2 regions of the Telluria sp. ZB2R32 genome follow, and region 1 is predicted to be linked to the other one. Evidence: riboswitches for the same ligand, from Rfam matches in the RefSeq annotation. Region 1 holds a riboswitch; the other holds the start of a gene.
What was found. A riboswitch is a leader RNA that binds a small molecule or an ion and turns the genes downstream of it on or off. The one in region 1 is predicted to bind thiamine pyrophosphate.

Region 1 (10,194 bases):
CGGACGCGCGACCGGCGCCGCACGCCGCGCTGATCTTCCCTTGCAGCGTCCGATCAATGCGATTGTCAACGGAGATACGCCATGTTCAGCCTGGATGATTTCGCCAAGCTTCACTTCCTCGAAGGCCGTTGGAAAGGGCAGAGCCCCGACGGCAAGGAGTTTTACGAGCAATACGACCGGCCGGACCAGCGCACCTTCCGCTCGCGCCGCTTCGCCAACGACGCCTTCGCCGAGCACAGCGACGGCAGCACGATCACCTTCCTCGATGGCGAGGTGCTGTCCGAGTGGGGGCAATTCACCTGGCGTGCTTCTGAAATCGGCGCCACGCACGCGATCTTCGCCCCCGTGAACGCCCCCAGCCAGTTCACCTGGCGCCGTATCGACGACAGCACCCTCGAAGCGCACCAGCGCTGGAGTACCGATGGCGATGGCGAAGAACAGCAGCACACGATCCGCATGACCAAGGTGATCCAGGTCGGCTAAACCGGTTAATGCCCGACGCTCTTCGAAAACAGGTTGATCACGAGGACCCCGGCAATGATCAGCCCCAGGCCGACCAGCGCCGGCAGGTCCAGGCTCTGTTTATAGACGACCCAGCTGGCGATCGAGATCAGCACGATGCCCACGCCCGACCAGATCGCGTAGGCGATCCCGGTCGGCAGTACCCGCAAGCTGAAGGTGAGCAGATAAAACGAGGCGGCATAGCAGACGATCGTCAGCACGCTCGGCCACAGCCGCGTGAAATTGTCGGTCGCCTTCAGGGCGGTGGTGCCGATCACCTCGACCACGATGGCCAGGCCGAGAAACAGATAGCTTTGAAATAGCGTCATTGGGGGAATCAATAAAAAAGCGGCCACGCGGGCCGCTTCGTGGGAAAACTAAGAGCTTACTGCTCGCGCTGCCACACCTGCGAGCGGCCGAACATCGGCGCGCCGATATAGCCGCGCACTTCGAGGCGCTGGCCGCCGTCGCGCAGCGTCGCCTTGCTCTTGTAGACTTTGCCCTTGGCCGGATCGAGGATCTCGCCGCCGGTGAATTCGTTGCCGTCCTTTTTCAGGCCCGAGACGATCGTCATGCCGACGATCGGCTGGTTCTTGCGCGAGTCGGTGCAGGCGACGCAGGTCGGGTTCTGGTCTTCGTTCGGGCCGCGGAACAGCTTTTCGATCTTGCCTTGCAGGGCGCCGTTTTCCTCGGTGATGCGCACCAGCGCCTTGGGCTTGCCGGTTTCGTCGTCGACCGTCTTCCACAGGCCGATCGGCGAATTGTTTTGCGCGCCGGCGGCGCCGGCGAACAGCATGGTGGCCAGCAGGCTGGCCTTGATCAGAATACGCATCGTCGGGTCTCCATTGTTGTGATGTCGCTGCGCGCAGTGTAGCAAACCCCGCACGCGCGCTGGCGATAAAAAGCTTGCTGGATGTTTCAGCGTCCCCGGGTCACTCCTGCGTCTCAGTCCGTAACGCGTGGCCGACCATGATGCGGTGGCCGTCAACGGTGCGCAGGCCGAACTCGCGCATGTCCCACGGCTCGTCGGCGGGCGGCTTGACAATCACGGCGCCGGCGGCCAGTGCGCGCGCATGCTCGGCATCGGCATCGTCCACCACCAGGTAAGCGAAATACGCATGGTCGCCGGTATCGGCCGCCGGCATGGCGTCGGAACATGCGCCGGCCATGATGCGGCAGCCATCGCGCTCGAACATGCGCCAGCCCGGGTCGCCCATCTCGTGCACGGCGAAGCCGAGTGCGTCGCGGTAGAACGCCGCCGAGCGTTCGAGGTCGTGGACTGCCAATACATACATATGGTCGCGAATCATCGTCTTCCTCCCAAGCGTCAGCGCGCACTTTGAAACACATCAATATACCTGCACTGCCCATCCATATGCTGGAACCAGAAAGCAAAAATCCTTGCGCTTTCTCAATCCTAATATTGAGGGAATATCATGAAAATTTCCAGATGGATGAGACAGCTGGCCGCTGCCTGCGCGCTCATGCTTGGCGCCGGCGCCGCATCCGGCGCCATCGTGGTGGTCGACTTCGACGAGATCGACGGTATCTACATCGATTCGTACAGCGAGTCTGGCTACAGCTTCACCTCGCTCGAAACCGCACCCGGAGGCGGGCACCTGCATCCCGGCGGCGGCAATCTGTGGCTGCACAGCCAGTTCGGTTCCTCGCCCTACCAGATCCGGCGCGAGGACGGCATGAACTTCGATCTGCTCGGCTTCGAATACCTGGGCGGCGTGTCGACCTTCATCGCCGATACGGGCGCCACCTTCAACATTCCGGCCGAGGTGCCGCTGACCTATGTCGAACTGCCGGCCAGCTTCCAGAACGTCAATTACGTGAACTGGTACATGACCACGCCCGATCCGGACGACATTTATGGGGAAGACTGGGGACGCATCGACAACGTCGTGACGCGGGTGCCGCCGGTGCCGGAGCCGGCGCATGCGGGGATGCTGGGCTTGGGTGTCGCCGCGCTGCTAGCGGCGCGGCGCTCACGCAGGAAGTAGAGGTGTCGTGTTGGTCATTTGCACCGATAACCGGAGCGCACCGTAGGGCGGGCATGCCCGCCGAACCCGTCATTGACGCCATTGGCGTCAATGACCCCGTACGGTACACGGCTGTCAGCGGGAAAGCCAAACCGGTATGGCGCCTTGCACGCCATACCGCCAGCACGCTTACGCCGCCTGCAGCTTCGCCAACTGCTCACGCATCTTGTCGACCGTCGCCGAGAAGTTGGCCAGGCGTTCCTTTTCCTGGGCCACGACGGCGGCCGGCGCGCGGGCGACAAAACTTTCGCTCGACAGCTTGCCATTGGCTTTCGCGATCTCGCCTTCGACGCGGGCGATCTCTTTCGACAGGCGCTCGCGTTCGGCGGCGACGTCGATCTCGACCTTCAGCATCAGCTTGGTGGTGCCGACGATCGACACCGCGGCCGGCGATTCCGGCAGCGCGTCGACGATCTGCACTTCGGCCAGCTTGCCGAGCGATTGGATGAACGGTGCGAAGCCGGCCATGTTGGCGCGGTCCGCCTCGTTGCCCGGCTCGACGATCAGCGGCACGCGCACCGACGGCGACAGCTTCATTTCGCCGCGCAGGTTGCGGGTGGCGTTGGTCAGGTCTTTCAGCTGCGCCATCCAGGCTTCGGCCGACTCGCTGATCAGCGCTTCGTTGGCGACCGGGTAGGGCTGCAGCATGATCGAATCACCCGTTTTGCCCGCGAGCGGCGCGATCGCCTGCCACAGCGCTTCGGTCACGAACGGAATGACCGGATGCGCCAGGCGCAGGATCACTTCCAGCACGCGCAAGAGCGTGTGACGGGTGGCGCGCTGCTGCGCTTCCGACCCCTGCTGGACCGTGACCTTGGCCACTTCCAGGTACCAGTCGCAGTACTCGTCCCAGACGAATTTGTAGATGGCGCTGGCGATGTTGTCGAAGCGGTAGTCGGCGAAGCCCTTCGCCACTTCCAGCTCGGCGCGGTTCATCAGCGAGATGATCCACTTGTCGGCCGGCGACAGGTCGGCGTCATCCGGCTTGCCGCAGTCCTTGCCTTCCGTGTTCATCATCACGAAGCGGGTCGCGTTCCACAGCTTGTTGCAGAAGTTGCGGTAACCCTCGGCGCGGCCCAAATCAAAATTGATGTTGCGGCCAAGCGAAGCATAGCTGGCCATGGTGAAGCGAACGGCGTCGGTACCAAAGGCGGGGATCCCGCTCGGGAATTCCTTGCGGGTCGCCTTGGCGATCTTTTCGGCGGCGCGCGGGTCCATCAGGCCGGCGGTGCGTTTGTTCACCAGCGACTCGAGGTCGATACCGTCGATCAGGTCGATCGGGTCGAGCGTATTGCCCTTCGACTTCGACATCTTCTGGCCCTGCGAATCGCGCACCAGGCCATGCACGTAGACGGTCTCGAACGGCACCTTGCCCGTGAAGTGCGCGGTCATCATGACCATGCGCGCGACCCAGAAGAAGATGATGTCGAAGCCGGTCACCAGCACCGACGATGGCAGGAACATTTTCATATCCGGCGTTTCTTCCGGCCAGCCCATGGTCGAGAAGGGGACGAGCGCCGACGAGAACCAGGTGTCCAATACGTCTTCGTCGCGGCGCAATTCGCCGGTGATGCCCTGCGCGGCCGCCTTGGCCTTGGCTTCCTCTTCGTCGCGCGCGACGACGATGTTGCCCGCGTCGTCGAACCAGGCCGGGATGCGGTGGCCCCACCACAGCTGGCGCGAGATGCACCAGTCCTGGATGTTACCGAGCCACTGGTTGTAGGTCGTGCTCCAGTTCTCGGGCACGAACTTGATCTCGCCGCTGGCGACCTTTTCCAGCGCCACTTCGGTGATCGATTTGCCCGGATTGAAGGTGCCTTCCGGCGCCGGCTTGGTCATGGCGACGAACCACTGGTCGGTCAGCATCGGCTCGATGACGACGCCGGTCCGGTCGCCGCGCGGCACCATCAGCTTGTGCGGTTTTACTTGTTCGAGCAGGCCGAGCGCTTCCAGGTCGGCGACGATCTGCTTGCGTGCCGCGAAGCGGTCCAGGCCCTGGTACTGGGCCGGGGCGTTCTCGTTCATCCTGGCGTCGAGCGTCATCACCGTGATCGGCGCCAGGCCGGCGCGCTGGCCGACGGCGTAGTCGTTGAAATCGTGCGCCGGCGTGATCTTCACGCAGCCGGTGCCGAATTCCTTGTCGACGTAGCTGTCGGCGATGATCGGGATCTCGCGCTCCGTCAGCGGCAGCTTGAGCAGCTTGCCGACCAGGTGGACGTAGCGTTCGTCGGTCGGATCGACCGCGACGGCGACGTCGCCCAGCATCGTTTCAGGGCGGGTGGTGGCCACCGTCAGAGTGCCCGAACCGTCGGCCAGCGGGTACTGGATGTACCACATCGAACCGTCTTCCTCGACCGAGTCGACTTCCAGGTCGGAGACGGCGGTGCCCAGCTTCGGATCCCAGTTCACCAGGCGCTTGCCGCGGTAGATCAGGCCCTGTTCGTACAGGCGCACGAACACTTCGGACACCGTTTTCGAACGGGTCTCGTCCATCGTGAAGTATTCGCGGTCCCAGTCGGCCGAGGCGCCCAGGCGGCGCATCTGGCCGGTGATGGTGTTGCCGGACTGTTCCTTCCACTCCCAGACCTTCTTGATGAATTCGTCGCGGCCCAGGTCGTGGCGCGAGATCTTCTGGGCGTCGAGCTGGCGCTCGACCACGATCTGCGTGGCGATGCCGGCGTGGTCGGTGCCCGGAACCCAGGCGGTGTTATAGCCGCGCATGCGGTAGTAGCGCGTCAGGCCATCCATCACGGTCTGGTTGAACGCATGGCCCATGTGCAGCGTGCCCGTCACGTTCGGCGGCGGCAGCTGGATGCTGAACGCTGGTTTGTCGGCGTCGAGGGTGGCGGCGAAATACCCGCGGCCTTCCCACTCGGCGCGCCAGTATTGTTCGATGTCGGCTGGTTCGAAAGACTTGGCTAATTCCATGATGTGATGGCGTTTGAATGTGCGAAAAGAACCATTATAGAGGAGGCGGGCGCGGATGCGCTCTTGCCCTTGCGGCGATATTTTTGGGCAGGCAGGCGCCCCACGTCCTCCAATTAATCGCTTGTAAAGAAATCCCGGCAAGCTATAATCCACCCGCTGCCACATGGCAGCACACGCTAGGGGTCCTGTGCAGCGAAACGCTGCGCGGGTGAGAAATACCCTCTGAACCTGATCTGGATAATGCCAGCGAAGGGAAGCCTGCGAGACAACGGCCGTGCGCCCGCACGCCCGCACCTCGCGCCTCCTTTGCTGGCTCCTGCCCAAAGGAGCCACATGAATGCACCGCTGAACCCAGCACGGCAGTTCGACGCCGCCACCGCCACGGTGGACACGAACGCCATCACCCCGTTTCCGAACTCGGCCAAGGTCTTCGTCGCAGGCAGCCGCCCCGATATCCGGGTGCCGATGCGCGCCGTCTCACAGTCCGACACGCCCGCCAGCTTCGGCGGCGAGCCGAACCCGCCGCTGTTCGTCTACGACACCTCCGGCCCGTACACCGATCCCGCCGCCCGGATCGACATCCGGCGCGGGCTGCCGGCGCTGCGCCGCGGCTGGATCGCCGAACGCGGCGACACCGAGGAGCTGGCAGGTCCCAGTTCCAGCTACGGCGCACAGCGCCTGGCGGACCCCAGCCTCGACGCCCTGCGCTTCGAACTGACGCGCACCCCGCGCCGCGCCAGGGACGGCGCCAACGTCACCCAGATGCACTATGCGCGGCGCGGCATCGTCACGCCCGAGATGGAATTCGTCGCCCTGCGCGAAAACCTGCGCCGCAAGGAATACCTGGCGCAGCTGGAAGCGTCCGGCCCGCTGGGCAAGCGCACGGCCGGGCTGCTGGGCCGCCAGCATCCGGGCCAGTCGTTCGGCGCCAGCATCCCGGACGAGATCACGCCCGAGTTCGTGCGCGCGGAGGTGGCGCGCGGACGCGCCATCATCCCGGCCAACATCAACCATCCGGAAAGCGAGCCGATGATCATCGGCCGCAACTTCCTCGTCAAGATCAACGCCAACATCGGCAACTCCGCCGTGACATCCTCGATCGGCGAAGAGGTCGACAAGATGACCTGGGCCATCCGCTGGGGCGCCGACAACGTGATGGACCTCTCGACCGGCAAGCACATCCACGAAACGCGCGAATGGATCGTGCGTAACAGCCCGGTCCCGATCGGCACCGTGCCGATCTACCAGGCGCTGGAAAAGGTCAACGGCAAGGCCGAAGACCTGACCTGGGAGATCTTCCGCGACACCCTGGTCGAACAGGCCGAGCAGGGCGTCGACTATTTCACCATCCACGCCGGCGTGCGCCTCGCCTACGTGCCGATGACGGCGAAGCGCCTGACGGGCATCGTCTCGCGCGGCGGCTCGATCATGGCCAAGTGGTGCCTGGCGCATCACAAGGAATCCTTCCTGTACACGCATTTCGAGGACATCTGCGCCATCATGAAGCAGTACGACGTCGCCTTCAGCCTGGGCGACGGCTTGCGCCCCGGCTCGATCTACGACGCCAACGACGAAGCGCAACTGGCCGAACTGGCGACGCTGGGCGAACTGACGCAACTCGCCTGGAAGCACGACGTGCAGGTGATGATCGAAGGGCCCGGCCACGTGCCGCTGCACCTGATCGAGGAGAACATGCGCCTGCAGCTGGAAGGCTGCAGCGAGGCGCCGTTCTACACGCTCGGGCCGCTCACCACCGACATCGCGCCCGGCTACGACCACATCACGTCCGGCATCGGCGCCGCCCACATCGGCTGGTACGGCACCGCCATGCTGTGCTACGTGACGCCCAAGGAGCACCTCGGCCTGCCCGACAAGGCCGACGTTAAGGACGGCATCATCACTTATAAAATCGCCGCCCACGCGGCCGACCTGGCCAAGGGCCACCCGGGCGCCCAGATCCGCGACAACGCGCTCTCCAAGGCGCGCTTCGAATTTCGCTGGGAAGACCAGTTCAACCTCGGCCTCGACCCGGACAAGGCGCGCGCCTTCCACGACGAGACGCTGCCGAAAGAGTCGGCCAAGGTCGCCCATTTCTGCTCGATGTGCGGCCCCCATTTCTGTTCGATGAAGATCACCCAGGAAGTGCGCGCCTATGCCGCGGCCAGCGGCATCGGCGAGGAGGGCGCGCTGGCGCAGGGCATGCAGGAAAAGGCGGTCGAGTTCGTGCGCGGCGGTGCCCGCCTGTACCGCGAGGTGTAGGCGTGCTCGAGATCGAACTGAACGGAGAACCGTACCGCCTGCCCGAAGGCGGCACGCTCGCCGACCTGGTGCGCGCGCTCGGCATCGGCAACGCGGCGGTGGCACTGGCCGTCAACCGCCAGGTGGTGCCGCGCCAGCAGTGGAGCACCCGCCCCCTGGCGGGGCGCGACCGGGTGGACATCGTGCGCGCCATCGGCGGCGGCTGACAATAAAGGACAAATCATGAACGACGATTTACTCACCATCGCGGGCAAGGGGTACCGTTCGCGCCTGCTGGTCGGCAGCGGCAAGTACCGCGACCTGGATGAAACCCGCGCGGCGACGCTGGCCGCCGAAGCCGAGATCGTGACGGTGGCGATCCGGCGCGTGAACATCGGCCAGGACCCGGGCGCGCCGAACCTGCTCGACGTGCTGCCGCGCGAGCGCTTCACCATCCTGCCCAACACCGCCGGCTGCTACAACGCCGCCGACGCCGTCTACACGCTGCAGATGGCGCGCGAGCTGCTCGACGGGCACAAGCTGGTCAAGCTGGAAGTGCTGGGCGACGAGAAAACCCTGTTCCCGCACATGCCGCAGACGATCGTGGCGCTCGAGGCGCTGGTGCGCGACGGCTTCGACGTCATGGTGTACTGCAGCGACGACCCGGTGCAGGCGCGCATCCTGCAGGAGATCGGCGCGGTGGCGGTGATGCCGCTCGCGTCCCTGATCGGCTCGGGCATGGGCATCCTCAATCCATGGAACCTGTCGCTGATCGTCGAGCAGGCCACCGTCCCGGTGCTGGTCGATGCCGGCGTCGGCACCGCCTCGGATGCGGCGATCGCCATGGAGCTCGGCTGCGACGGCGTGCTGATGAACACGGCCATTGCCAACGCCAGGAAGCCGGTGCGCATGGCGCATGCGATGAAGCTGGCGGTGCAGGCCGGGCGCGAGGCCTATCTCGCCGGACGCATGCCGAAACGCTTCGCCGCCTCGCCCTCGTCGCCGATCGAGGGACGGATCGCATGACGGATCGCATCACGGCGGCCGACAGCGCGCCGTGCGTGCTGGTCTTCGCCGGGCTCGACCCCAGCGGCGGCGCCGGCCTGGCGGCCGACCTGCTGGCGATCGCCGCGCAAGGAGCGCACGCGCTGCCGGTGGCGACCGCGCTGACGGCGCAGGACAACGAGCGCGTGCACGCGGTGGCGCCGGTCGATGCCGCCTTCGTGCTGCACCAGGCCGAAGCGGTGGCCGCCGTGTGCGACATCGGCGCCGTCAAGATCGGCATTCCCGGCAGCCTGGAGAATGCGCGCGTCATTGCGGCCTTCCTGCGCCGCCTGCGCGCACGCGCTCCGCAATTGCCGGTCGTGCTCGACCCGGTGCTGGCCAGCGGGCATGGCGACGCCCTCGGCAATGGCAGCGCCGGCGACGCCGTCGCCGCCGTGGCCGAGTTGCTGGCGCTGGCCACCATCGCCTTGCCGAACGCACCGGAGCTGCGCCGCATCGGTGCGCCGACTTGCAATCAGCTGCTGGTCACGGGCGGCCATGACGGCGGCCGCTTCGTCACCAACCGCTGGTACCGCGACGGAGTGCTGGTGCGGCGCTGGCGCTGGCCGCGCCTGCCCGGCGCATTCCACGGCAGCGGCTGCACCCTGGCCGCCGCGCTGGCGGCGCGCCTGGCGCTGGGCGAAGACATGCCGATGGCCCTCGACGCGGCCCAGGCCTATTGCCATGCGGCGCTGGCCCGATCGTTCGCGATCGCGCCCGGACAGCGCATTCCGCGCCGTTTTTTACCATCTGAATGAAAGGATCATCATGCGTGGCTTGTACCTCGTCACCCCCAACTGGAACGACACCGACCGCCTGCTGGCCGCGACGGAGGCCGCCCTGCGCGGCGGCGCGGCGCTGGTGCAGTACCGCCACAAGGACGCCGGCGACGGCCTGCGCGTGGAGCAGGCGACGGCCCTGCTGGCCCTGTGCCGGCGCCATGGCAGGCCGCTGGTCGTCAACGACCATCTCGACCTGTGCACGCGGATCGATGCGGACGGCGTGCACCTGGGTGGCACCGACATGGGCGTCGCCGATGCGCGGCGCCTGCTCGGGTCCGGCAAGATCGTCGGCGCTTCCTGCTATGGCGACCTGGCGCTGGCGCATGCGGTCGAGGAGGCGGGCGCCAGCTACGCCGCCTTTGGCGGCTTTTATCCGTCGCCGGTAAAAAAGTACGACTTCGTGACAGAGCCTGCGCTGCTGGACCGGGCACGCGCGCAGTTGTCGCTGCCGCTGGTCGTCATCGGCGGCATGACGGCTCACAACAGCGCGCCCCTGGTCGCACGCGGGGCCGACATGGTGGCGGCGATCACCAGCGTGTATGGCGACCCTGATCCGGAGAAGGCGGCGCGCCGCATTGCGGCCTTGTTCGGATGACGCGTTGCAGCGGAGAGACAAACCGGAAGCACCGAACACACTGCTGTTTATTGCCTTG
Region 2 (10,194 bases), on a different contig from region 1:
CGACCATGCCGACAACCTGTTGAAGGAAATGACGATCAAGTATCCGAAGAAGTAATTCCGGGTCGATCAAGCGCCGCGGCCGGAGCGATCCCGCCGCGGTTTTTCGTTGGTGGGCATGCCCACCCTACGGCGAGCGTATCCGGTTCCAGGCTAGCGGCAAAAAAAAACCGCGGCGTGAGGCGCCGCGGTTGCCGGACGAAGACTGCTGCGCCGTCAGTGCACCGCTGCCTTGCCGATATGCTTGCCGAGGAAGGCTTCGAGCTTTTCGTAGAACGCGGTGCGGTTGGCCGTGTCGTAGAAGCCGTGGCCTTCGTTCGGCGCCAGGAACCATTCCGGCGGACGGCCGGCGGCGACCAGGGCGGCGCGCATCGCTTCGGCGTGCGCCACCGGTGCGCGCTTGTCGTTGCCGCCGTGGACCAGCAGCACCGGCGCCTTGATCCTGGCCGCCAGCGTGACGGGCGAGTTGCGATCGAGTTCGGCGCGGTCGTCGCCGACGTATTTCCGCACGACGTTGGTCATGTAGGCGTCGTTGCGGTTGTTCTCGGGCTTGGCCAGCAGCTTCAGGTCGTAGACGCCGACGTAGCCGACCGCGCATTTGAAGGTGGCCGAATCGCGCGCGGCCAGCATCATCGACGCATAGGCGCCGAAGCTGGCGCCGTAGGCGCAGACCCGCTCGCCGTCGATGCCGCCCTGGGCGACCGCCCAGCGCGTGGCGTCCTCGAGATCGTCGATGATCTTGCCGCCCCACTGGCGGTAGCCCGCTTCCTGGAAGTTGACGCCGCGCCCGCCCGAGCCGCGGAAGTTCACCTGCAGCACCGCATAGCCGCGGCTGGCCAGGAACTGGGCGTCGTCGTCGAAGAACCAGTTGTCGGACGGCCCGTGCGGGCCGCCGTGGGGCAGCACCACCAGCGGCAGCTTGGCTCCCGGCGCATGCGCCGGTACGGTCATGTAGCCGTGCAGCGCCAGCCCATCGCGCGCCTTCAGGCTGATCGGACGGCGTTCGGCCATGCGTTCCGGATCGATCGCTTCCATTGCCGCGAACAGCATGTCGGCCTTCATCGTCGCGCGGTTGAACAGGTAATAGGTGCCCGGATCGCGGTCGCTGCGGACACTGAACAGCAGCAGCGTGCGGTCGTCGCTGGCGTCGATGAAATGGACGTGCTGGCCGGGGAATTGCGCGCTCAGTTGCTTGTGCAGCAGGGCGTCGGCGCTGTTCTCGTCGAAATAGCGCACGCGCGGTACGCCGACGCTGGAGTAGGCGCCGAACGGGATGGTGTCGCTCGCGTACAAGGCGCCGGCGAAGCTGCCGACCGCATCCTCGAACAGGACCGTGCGCTTGCCGCTGGCGGTGTTTTCGAGGACCAGCTGGTCCGGCTCGCCGCCGGCCGAGTAGAGCGCCACGAAATCGCGGTCGTTCGAACTGAAATGCAACGGCTGGTAGCGCCGTCCCAGCTTCGCGTCGAGCTTGTTCCAGCGACCGCTGGCGTCGTCGAAGCGGAACTGGACGGCATGCGAGGTTTCGTCGACGCCGGTCGCAAAGCGCGGCTTGCCGCTGCGCTGGAGGACGAATCCCATGTCCGTCATCGGCACGTCGGCGACGATGGCGCGCGTGGCCTTGTTCGAATCGACGTCGAACAGCAGGGTGTTCTTGCCTTCCCAGGCGTGGCTGGTGATGAACACGTGCCCGTCGCGTTTGAGCGAAACGTCTTCGACGTAGCCGAAGCTCTCGTCGTTGCCATAGCGGTCGCCACGGCTGGACGAGTCGCGCATGCGGTAGCCGAACAGGTATTCCTGCTTCTTGCCGTCGATGTCGGTGGCAACCACTTCGCCGGTGGCCTGCGGCTTTTCGCGCGAACCGAATTCGCGCCCCTTCGCCACCACCAGGCGGGTCGGGCTGGCCCAGTAATAATCCGCCGGCACCTCGTACACCGGGAAGCGGATCGCGCCGGTCATCTTCATGTCCGGCAGCGAGTACATCATCACAACCGGAATCAGGCGGTTGCCGTTCGGGACACGCGCGGTGATTGCGATGTGCTTGCCGTCCGGGGCGAGGCGCGGATGGGAGAACTGGTCTTCCTGCACGAAGGCGGCGAGCGGGATCTGGGTGGGGGCCGCCTGGGCCATGGCGGGCCGGGCCGGCAGGATGGCCGCCAGTACCGTCACGAAGACAGCCGGGTTGAGGGCCACGAGGTGCGAACGCATGAAACGTCTCCTTCTGGTTATAAGTATGTGATGCAGGTAGGCGTGCCGGATTTATTTCGCGAATTTACTTCACGTAGTTATTCATTAATTATTTCAGTATATCAATCGCATTTTCAGAAATGAAAATCTTTTTGGCAACATGTCGCATCGGCGCGACCCCGTACCTGCGTTGCATATTCGCGGCGCAGCGTGCATACTCGCCAGCCCGATGAGCTGCACCTGTTTCCCTTATTTTCCAGCCCCGGCGTGCCCGGGCGCGTCGACGCTCTTCCGCCGCCGCGCATGAACGACACACTCGCCTTTTTCGGCTTCTCCACCACCCCGCTCGAACTGGTTTCGTTTGCCCTGGCGGCTACCACGGTGCTGCTCAACATCCGCCAGAACCACTGGGCCTGGCTGTTCTCGATCGCCTCGTCCGCCACCTATGCGGTCGTCTTCTTCGACGCGCGCCTGTACGGCGACAGCGGCCTGCAACTGGTGTTCATCGCCGCCTCGGTGTGGGGCTGGTGGCAGTGGCTGCGCGGCGCTGGGGCCGGCACTAGCACGACCGGGCTGGTCGTCACGCGCCTGGGCCGCGCCGGCTGGGCCTGGGCGCTGGCCGGCTGGGGCGCGGCCTTCCTGGCGCTGTCGTGGTTCCTGCAGAATTACACGAACACCGACGTGCCGCACATGGATGGCTTCCTGACCGCGGGCAGCCTGGTCGGCCAGCTGCTGCTGGCGCGTAAAAAAGTCGAGAACTGGCACGTGTGGATCGTGGTCGACGTGCTGTACGTCGGCCTGTACGTGTTCAAGGACCTGCACGTGACGGCGGTGCTGTATGCGGTGTTCGTGGTGCTGGCGGCGCGTGGCCTGCGCGCCTGGAGCAATATCGCGCAGGTGCAACGATGAGCAGCGCGGGCCCGATGATGCGCCGCATCGCCGTGCTGGGCGCGGAATCGTCCGGCAAGTCGACCCTGTGCGGCGCGCTGGCGCGCCGTTACGACACGCTGTGGGTGCCCGAATACCTGCGCGAATTCGTCGATACGCACGGGCGGGTGCCCTTCGAGGAAGACCAGGCCGGCATCGCCCGCACCCAGCGCGCGCGCGAAGATGCCGCGGCCGCCGGGGCGAACGCCTTCCTGTTCTGCGACACGACGCCGCTGATGACGGCGCTCTACAGCCAGGTGTACTGGGGCCGGGTGGATGCGGAGCTGGCGTGGCTGGCCGCGAAGCATGATTATGCGCTGACGCTGGTGACGGCGCCCGATACGCCCTGGGTGCCGGATGGTTTGATGCGCGAATCGGAGGAAATGCGGCAGCGGGTGTTCGCCATGCTGGTGGGGGAACTGGATGCGCGCGGCATCCGCTTCGTGCTGCTGGAAGGGGACCTGCCGCACAGGCTGCGGCAGGTCGAAGCGGCACTCAAGGTGCTCATGCCTTTGTAGGGTGGGCTCGGCCCACGCGGTCCACCTGTCGATCTGTGCCGGCTTGGCTTCGACCGGCTGCGTGTGCAGACCGATCGACGTGGCATTCGCCTTTACACTCAAACGTTGGGCGACCGCCGTACCGCGTGGGCGTAGCCCACCCTACAAATTCCTTAAAAGTCGACCTGCGCCGACAGGCGGAAGGTACGCGGTGCGCCCGGCAGCAGGTAGCCGCCCAGGTCCTGGGTGACGTCGCGCCAGTAGAATTTGTCGAACAGGTTGTCGACGCGGACGCGCAGGGTCACGCTGCTCGCACCCATCTTCATGGCGTAGGCCGCACCCAGGCCGACCACGTGGTAGCCGGGCACGTCGACGGTATTCTCCGGATCGAAGGTCTTCTTGCCCGCGTACTGCCACTGGCCATTGAGCTTCAGGCCCGGCACGGCGGCCAGCGCATACTCTCCCCAGACGGTCGTCTTCAGCTCGGGCACGTTGGTGACGCGCTTGCCGTCCAGCGCGGCGTTGCCGGTGTCCTGCTGGCGTGCGCGCAATGCCATCAGCGAGGCGCCGTAGGTCAGGCCGTTCGAGGCGCGCTGGGCCGACAGTTCGAGGCCGCGGTGATTGCGTTCGCCGTTGCGGACAAACGTGTCCGCTGCATTGGTGTATTCCAGGCCGGTGGTGATCTGGAACACGGCGGCGCTGACCGACACGCCGGCGCCGAGGATGCCCTTGGCGCCGAACTCGAGCTGCTTCGAACGGTTCGGTCCCAAATCCTGGTTGGCATTGGTGGTTTCGATCGGCGCCACGCCGCCCGATTCCAGGCCGTGCGCGAGCGTGCCGTAGACGTTCCAGTTGCGGCTCGGGCTATAGACCAGCGAGACGTTCGGCAGCGTGAACGATGCCTTGTCGCTCACCCACGGCAGCTCGGACTCGGGCTGCTGGTCGCTGTCGATCTTCACGTAGCGCACGCCGGCGTGCACTGCCAGCTGCGGCGACAGGGTAAGGATGTCCTGCACGTAGATGCCGCGCTCGCGGTCGCGGAAGCGTTCGTAGACCGGGCCGGTGGCCGGGTTGCCCGGCGCCGGGTCGGTCACCAGCGGCCGGTAGATGTTGCTGTAGCCGGCGTAGTCGTAGACGTAGTCGCCGTAGCTGTTGTGGCGCTCGGCGTAGCTGGCGCCGACGGTGAGCAGGTGGCGCACGGCGCCGCTGCTGAAGCGCCCCTGCAGTTGGGCCTGCAGGCCGAACGGCGTCTTGCGTTCGCCCACGCTCTGGTAGTCGTAGACGTCGTAGTCGCCGTTCGAGCAGTAGCCCGGATAGAAGCCCTCGCCCTCGTTGCTGCAGCCATAGGGGAAGGCGGTGTAGTCGTCGCGCTTGAACCAGTGCTTGTTGGCGCTGACCGTGGCGTTCCAGTCGGCGTTCAGCTTGTAGGCGAAACGCAGGCCGAGGTTGGTGCTGTCGGTATCGACCGGTTTGGTCCAGGGCTGGTCGTTGAGCAGGGTCTTGGGCGACACGTTCACCGGCAGATCGACGCCGCGAATGAGCTGATAGCCGGGCGCGGTGATCTGCTCCTTGTGCTGGAAGTCCATGTCGAGTTCGAGCTTCGCATCGGGCGTGATCTGCCAGTCGAAGGCGCCGGAGGCGAACTGGCGCTTGCCGTCGGCGCCGCGTACGTAGGAGCGCAGGCGGTCGGCGGCGGCGTTGATGCGGTAGCCGAAGCGCGTGTCCTCGAAGCGCCCGCCGATGTCCGCCTCGGCGTGCACGCTGCCGCGCTCGCGCGCCTCGACCAGCACCGAGCGCAGCGGCGTATCCGTCGGGCGTTTGGTCACGAAGTTCAGCACGCCGCCGGGCGCGGCCACGCCCGCCTGCAGGCCGGCCACGCCCTTGAGCAGTTCGAAGCGTTCCTTGTTCTCGAGCGGGATCTGGGTATCGCCGGCAATCGCGATGCCGTCCTTGCGGTAGCCGGAGTTGTTGTTCAGTTTGAAGCCGCGTACCGAAAACTGTTCGGCATAGCCGACCGCGTTGTAGGCGTCGCCGACCGAGGCGTCGTACTGCACGGCGTCGCTGGCCGAGCGGATCGACAAATCCTGCATCTGGCTGCGCCCGATGGCGACGACCGAGGCCGGGATGTCCATCAGCGGCAGGTCGGCGAAGCCGCCAATGCTGGCGCGGTCGCTGACGGTCCATTTGCTGCCGGTGACGACGACGGAAGCGATCGGCGTACTTGGTTGGTCGGCCTCGACGGCCTGGGCAGTCTGGGTGGTCTGGGCTTGAACCGAGAATGCTTGCGCGAGGGCGCAGGCGAGGAGGGAATGCTTGAAGACGGGTTTCATGATGTGCTCGTGGTTTGCGCGGCGCATGCGCGACGCGTGAATACAACCGGAGCCAACGTGGGGGAAGGGCAAACAAGGGATGCACTGCTTGACGCGCTTTCCTTCGCTGGCATTATCCAGATCAGGTACGAAGGGTATCTCTCACCCGGAACAACGTTCCAGGACCCCTAGCGAGGCGCGAGTGTAACACGGAGTTTTATCCGTGTGGTAGTTCTGGCAATGGGGTAGGGTGGGCACTTGTGCCCACGCGGATGGGACCGGTGGGCATTCGCGAAGTAAAACGAACCGGAATGCGTGCGTGAGAAGGTATTGAAGCGGCGCGGCATGCATCAGCACGACCGCGTGGGCACAAGTGCCTTTCGTGGCCCGGCCCACCCTACGTATCTACACCTCCACCGGCTCCCGCAACGGCGCCGCATGCTCATGGTGCGAGCGCGCATGCAGCAGGTGGCGCTGCAGCGTCGCGCGCGTGCTGCCCTCGATCGCGCGCCAGTTGTCGCGGCGCTGGGCGGCGCGCTTGCGGTGCTTGGAAGGCATGTCGGCCAGCGGTTTCAGGTAGAAGGGCAGGGCGACCAGCCAGGTGTCGCCGGGCAGTTCGACGCCGCCCAGCACCTTCCAGAAGCCATCGTAGGCATTCGCGAAGTGCTTGATTTCGTCCGGATCGTAGGCGATGTGCGCGGTGCATTTCACGGCCAGCACCTGGTCCATGCCGACCGATTGCGCCAGCCCCTGCATTGCCGCGAAGCAGAAGAAGCTGGGCGAATTGTTGGGGAAGCAACGCTCGAAAGCCTCGAAGGCTTCGCCCGAATCGGTCCAGCGGCCCTGGTTGCGCGCGACCAGGGGCACCAGCGGCGCCGGTACGCCGGCGATTTTTCCTTCGACCCAGGAAAACGACAAGCGGTGCAGCACCTTGCCGTCGGCCAGCAGCGCGATCGTCAGGTCGCCCTCGGCATTGGTGCGCGACGCCATCTCGAGCCGGATCAGGAAGGCGTGTTCCTCGACCGTCTGCTCCCACAAGGTCAGGCCGCCGCCCGCGTACACGGCCGCCTTGTAGGCCGTGTCGAACGTCGTCTCCTCGAAGCGGTAATGGGACAGCACGCATTGCACGCGCTGGCGCGGGCTCAGGCCCTGCACCAGATAGGCCGGGTGGCTCAGGTGGTGGAAGGGATCGTCGTTGGGCGGCGTCAGCACGTGGTTGCGGTAGACGTCGAGCTTGCACAGCGCGGCGTGGTCGCGGTAGAACCGCAGCACGCGCGCGCTGCGCGCCACCGACAGCAGCCAGGAAGAAAAGCGCAGCTCGCTGCGACGGGCGAGCCAGTAACGGGTCAGGTGAGCGAGGATCATGGGACGCTCCGTGGAAGACGGCGGGTTGCGAAGAGTCTCATGGTGTCCCAGCCGGCCGGGCCCAGCGGTGCGATTGCTCAAGAGAAACATATTCTCTGTGGCAATATTTTCGACGGCATCATCCCGTCGCGCGTACGCATCGTCAGCATCGTGGTTCTCTTTCAGGTCGTTTTATTCTCTGGAGTAAACATTCTTTATTGCAAGATTAGCACGATCCGCGCGCGGCTTCCCGAAAAACTGTTCCATACTCGGCCTCCTACTTGTGCGGAGACCCCGATGGCATACGAACTGTTCTATTGGCCCGGCATCCAGGGCCGCGGCGAATTCGTCCGGCTGGCGCTGGAGGAAGCGGGCGAGGATTACGAAGACGTGGCGCGCGGGCCGGGCGGCGTCGATGCCTTGATGGCGGCATTGAAGGAGGGGCCGACGCCGAGCTTCGCGCCGCCTTTCCTGCGCAGCGAAGGCATGACGATCGGCCAGACGGCGGCGATCTTGATGGTCCTGGGCGAGCGCCATGGCCTGGCGCCGCAGGACACGGCCGGGCGGCTGTGGACGCACCAGTTGCAGCTGACGATTGCCGACCTGGTGGGCGAAGCGCACGATACCCACCACCCGGTCGGCAACAGCCTGTATTACGAAGACCAGCAGGAAGAAGCGCGGCGCCGGGCGGGCGATTTCACGGCGGCGCGCATCCCGAAGTTTTTCAATTATTTCGGCCACGTGCTGGGCGACAAGGACTACCTGCTCGGCGCGGAAATCACCTACGCCGACCTGTCGCTGTTCCAGACCATCGAGGGACTCGCCTACGCCTTTCCCAAGGCGACCGGACGCGCGCTGGCGCAGCATCCGAACCTGGCGGCGCTACGCCGGCGTGTAGCCGAGCGTCCGCGGATTGCGGCCTACCTGGCGTCGACGCGCCGCATCCCGTTCAACGAAGAGGGCATCTTCCGCCGCTATCCGGAACTGGACAGTTAGTCCCACTCAGTTCCAATCCGGTCCGAAGTCGGGGCTCACCAGACGCTCGCCACGGTCGAGCGCATCGATGGCGGCGACGTCGTCCGCACCCAGCACGAGCGTGCACGCGGCCAGGTTGCCGGCCAGGTTTTCTCGCCGCGTCGACGAGGGAATCGCCGTGTAGCCTTGCGCCAGCAGCCAGGCCAGCGTCACCTGGGCCGGGGTCGCCTCCAACCGCGCGGCGATCGCGCCGATGACCGGGTCAGTCAATACCTTGCCGTACGCGAGCGGCATGTAGGCCGTCACGCCGATGCCGTGTGCGCGCGCAAAGGCGGCGACCCTGCGGTTGTGCAGGTAGGGATGCAGCTCGACCTGGTTGGTGGCGATGTTGGCCGCGCCGACCGCGTCAATCGCTTCCTGCATCAGGGGAATCGTGAAGTTGGAGACGCCGATCTGTCGCGTCAGGCCCAGTTGTTGCGCTTCCAGCAGCGCCGCCATCGATTCGGCGACCGGCACCGCGCCGCCCGGCGAGGGCCAGTGGATCAGCGTCAGGTCGAGCTGGTCGAGGCGCAGCTTGCGCAGGCTCTCCTTCAAGCTCGGGATCAGGGCGTCGCCGGCCAGGTGTTCGGTCCAGATCTTGGTGGTGACGAACACGTCCTGGCGCGGTACGCCGCTGGCTGCCAGGGCCGTGCCGACTTCGGCTTCGTTGCCGTAGATCTGGGCGGTGTCGATGTGGCGGTAGCCGAGGTCGAGGGCGTTGGCGACGCTGTCGATGGCCGTCTGGCCTTGCAGGCGGAAGGTGCCGGCACCGATTGAAGGCATGTGCATGGTGTTTTCCTTTCAATAGTGGATCAAGCGAATTCAGTTTCTTTGGCAGCGGCAGTCACGACGCGGGCTTCGCGTTTGTCGAGGCGGCCGGCCAGCGTGGTCAGGGCCAGTGCGCCGACCACGATCAGGGCGCCGATCGGCGGTGTCGCCATCAGGCCGGCGTGTTTCAGGACCAGGCCGCCGCCCCAGGCGCCGAGCGCGATGCCGAGGTTGAAGGCGGCGATGTTCAGGCCGGAAGCCATGTCGACCGCCTGCGGCACGTCGCGTTCGGCGCGCTGCACGACGTACAGCTGCAGCGCCGGCACGTTGCCGAAGGCGACCGCGCCCCAGGCCAGCACGGTGGCCACGACCAGTACCGGATGCGGCGCGGTGAAGGTCAGCAGGGCGAGCACGGCGGCCAGCAGCGCGAACACGATCTGCAGTGCGCGCACCGGTCCTTTGCTGTCGGCCAGGCGGCCGCCCCAGATGTTCCCGGCCGCGACCGAGACGCCATACACCAGCATCACCAGGCCGACGCTGCCTGGCGCGAAGCCGGCCACGTCCTGCAGGATCGGCGCCAGATAGGTGAACGCAATGAACGAGCCGCCGTAACCGAGCGTGGTGATCGCATACACCAGCAACAGGCGCGGCTGCTTGAGTACCGCGAACTGTTTCGCCAGGCTGGCCGGCTTGGCGCCGCCGATCGACTTCGGTACCAGCAGCGCGCTGCCGATCATGGCGACGACGCCGAGCGCGGCCACGGCCAGGAAGGTCGACTGCCAGCCGAACTGCTGGCCGATCCAGGTGCCGAGCGGCACGCCGGTGACCAGCGCCACGGTCAGGCCGGCGAACATCAGGGCGATCGCGCTGGCCGCCTTTTCCTTCGGCACCAGGCTGGTGGCGATGGTCGAGCCGATCGAAAAGAACACGCCGTGGGCAAGGCCGGTCAGCACGCGCGCGGCCATCAGGGCGGCGTAGCCGGGCGCGATCGAGGCGACCAGGTTACCGGCGGTGAACAGCAGCATCAGGCCGATCAGCAATTGCTTGCGCGGGATGTGCGCGGTGAGGGCGGTCAGCAGCGGGGCGCCGACGGCGACGCCGAGCGCATATACGCTCACCAGCAGGCCGGCGGAGGGAACGGACACGCCGAGACT

Region 2: it holds a riboswitch for thiamine pyrophosphate, as region 1 does, so the genes downstream of both, AC56LG_RS11535 (TonB-dependent siderophore receptor) here and thiC (phosphomethylpyrimidine synthase ThiC) in region 1, are expected to answer to the same signal.

What each region holds. Positions count from the first base shown of each region.
Region 1 is NZ_JCASIG010000001.1:1,017,990-1,028,183, reverse strand. It holds gene AC56LG_RS04475 (hypothetical protein) at 1-33, shown strand, start outside; gene AC56LG_RS04470 (hypothetical protein) at 82-483, shown strand; gene AC56LG_RS04465 (SMR family transporter) at 489-830, opposite strand; gene AC56LG_RS04460 (DUF2147 domain-containing protein) at 887-1,333, opposite strand; gene AC56LG_RS04455 (VOC family protein) at 1,434-1,811, opposite strand; gene AC56LG_RS04450 (PEP-CTERM sorting domain-containing protein) at 1,938-2,510, shown strand; gene AC56LG_RS04445 (valine--tRNA ligase) at 2,679-5,477, opposite strand; TPP riboswitch at 5,646-5,749, shown strand; gene thiC (phosphomethylpyrimidine synthase ThiC) at 5,811-7,736, shown strand; gene thiS (sulfur carrier protein ThiS) at 7,739-7,942, shown strand; gene AC56LG_RS04430 (thiazole synthase) at 7,959-8,741, shown strand; gene AC56LG_RS04425 (bifunctional hydroxymethylpyrimidine kinase/phosphomethylpyrimidine kinase) at 8,738-9,517, shown strand; gene thiE (thiamine phosphate synthase) at 9,528-10,136, shown strand.
Region 2 is NZ_JCASIG010000003.1:470,616-480,809, forward strand. It holds gene AC56LG_RS11515 (S46 family peptidase) at 1-55, shown strand, start outside; gene AC56LG_RS11520 (alpha/beta hydrolase family protein) at 214-2,202, opposite strand; gene pnuC (nicotinamide riboside transporter PnuC) at 2,485-3,090, shown strand; gene AC56LG_RS11530 (AAA family ATPase) at 3,087-3,626, shown strand; gene AC56LG_RS11535 (TonB-dependent siderophore receptor) at 3,779-5,935, opposite strand; TPP riboswitch at 6,017-6,114, opposite strand; gene AC56LG_RS11540 (DUF535 family protein) at 6,320-7,279, opposite strand; gene AC56LG_RS11545 (glutathione S-transferase) at 7,556-8,254, shown strand; gene dkgB (2,5-didehydrogluconate reductase DkgB) at 8,261-9,061, opposite strand; gene AC56LG_RS11555 (MFS transporter) at 9,085-10,194, opposite strand, start outside.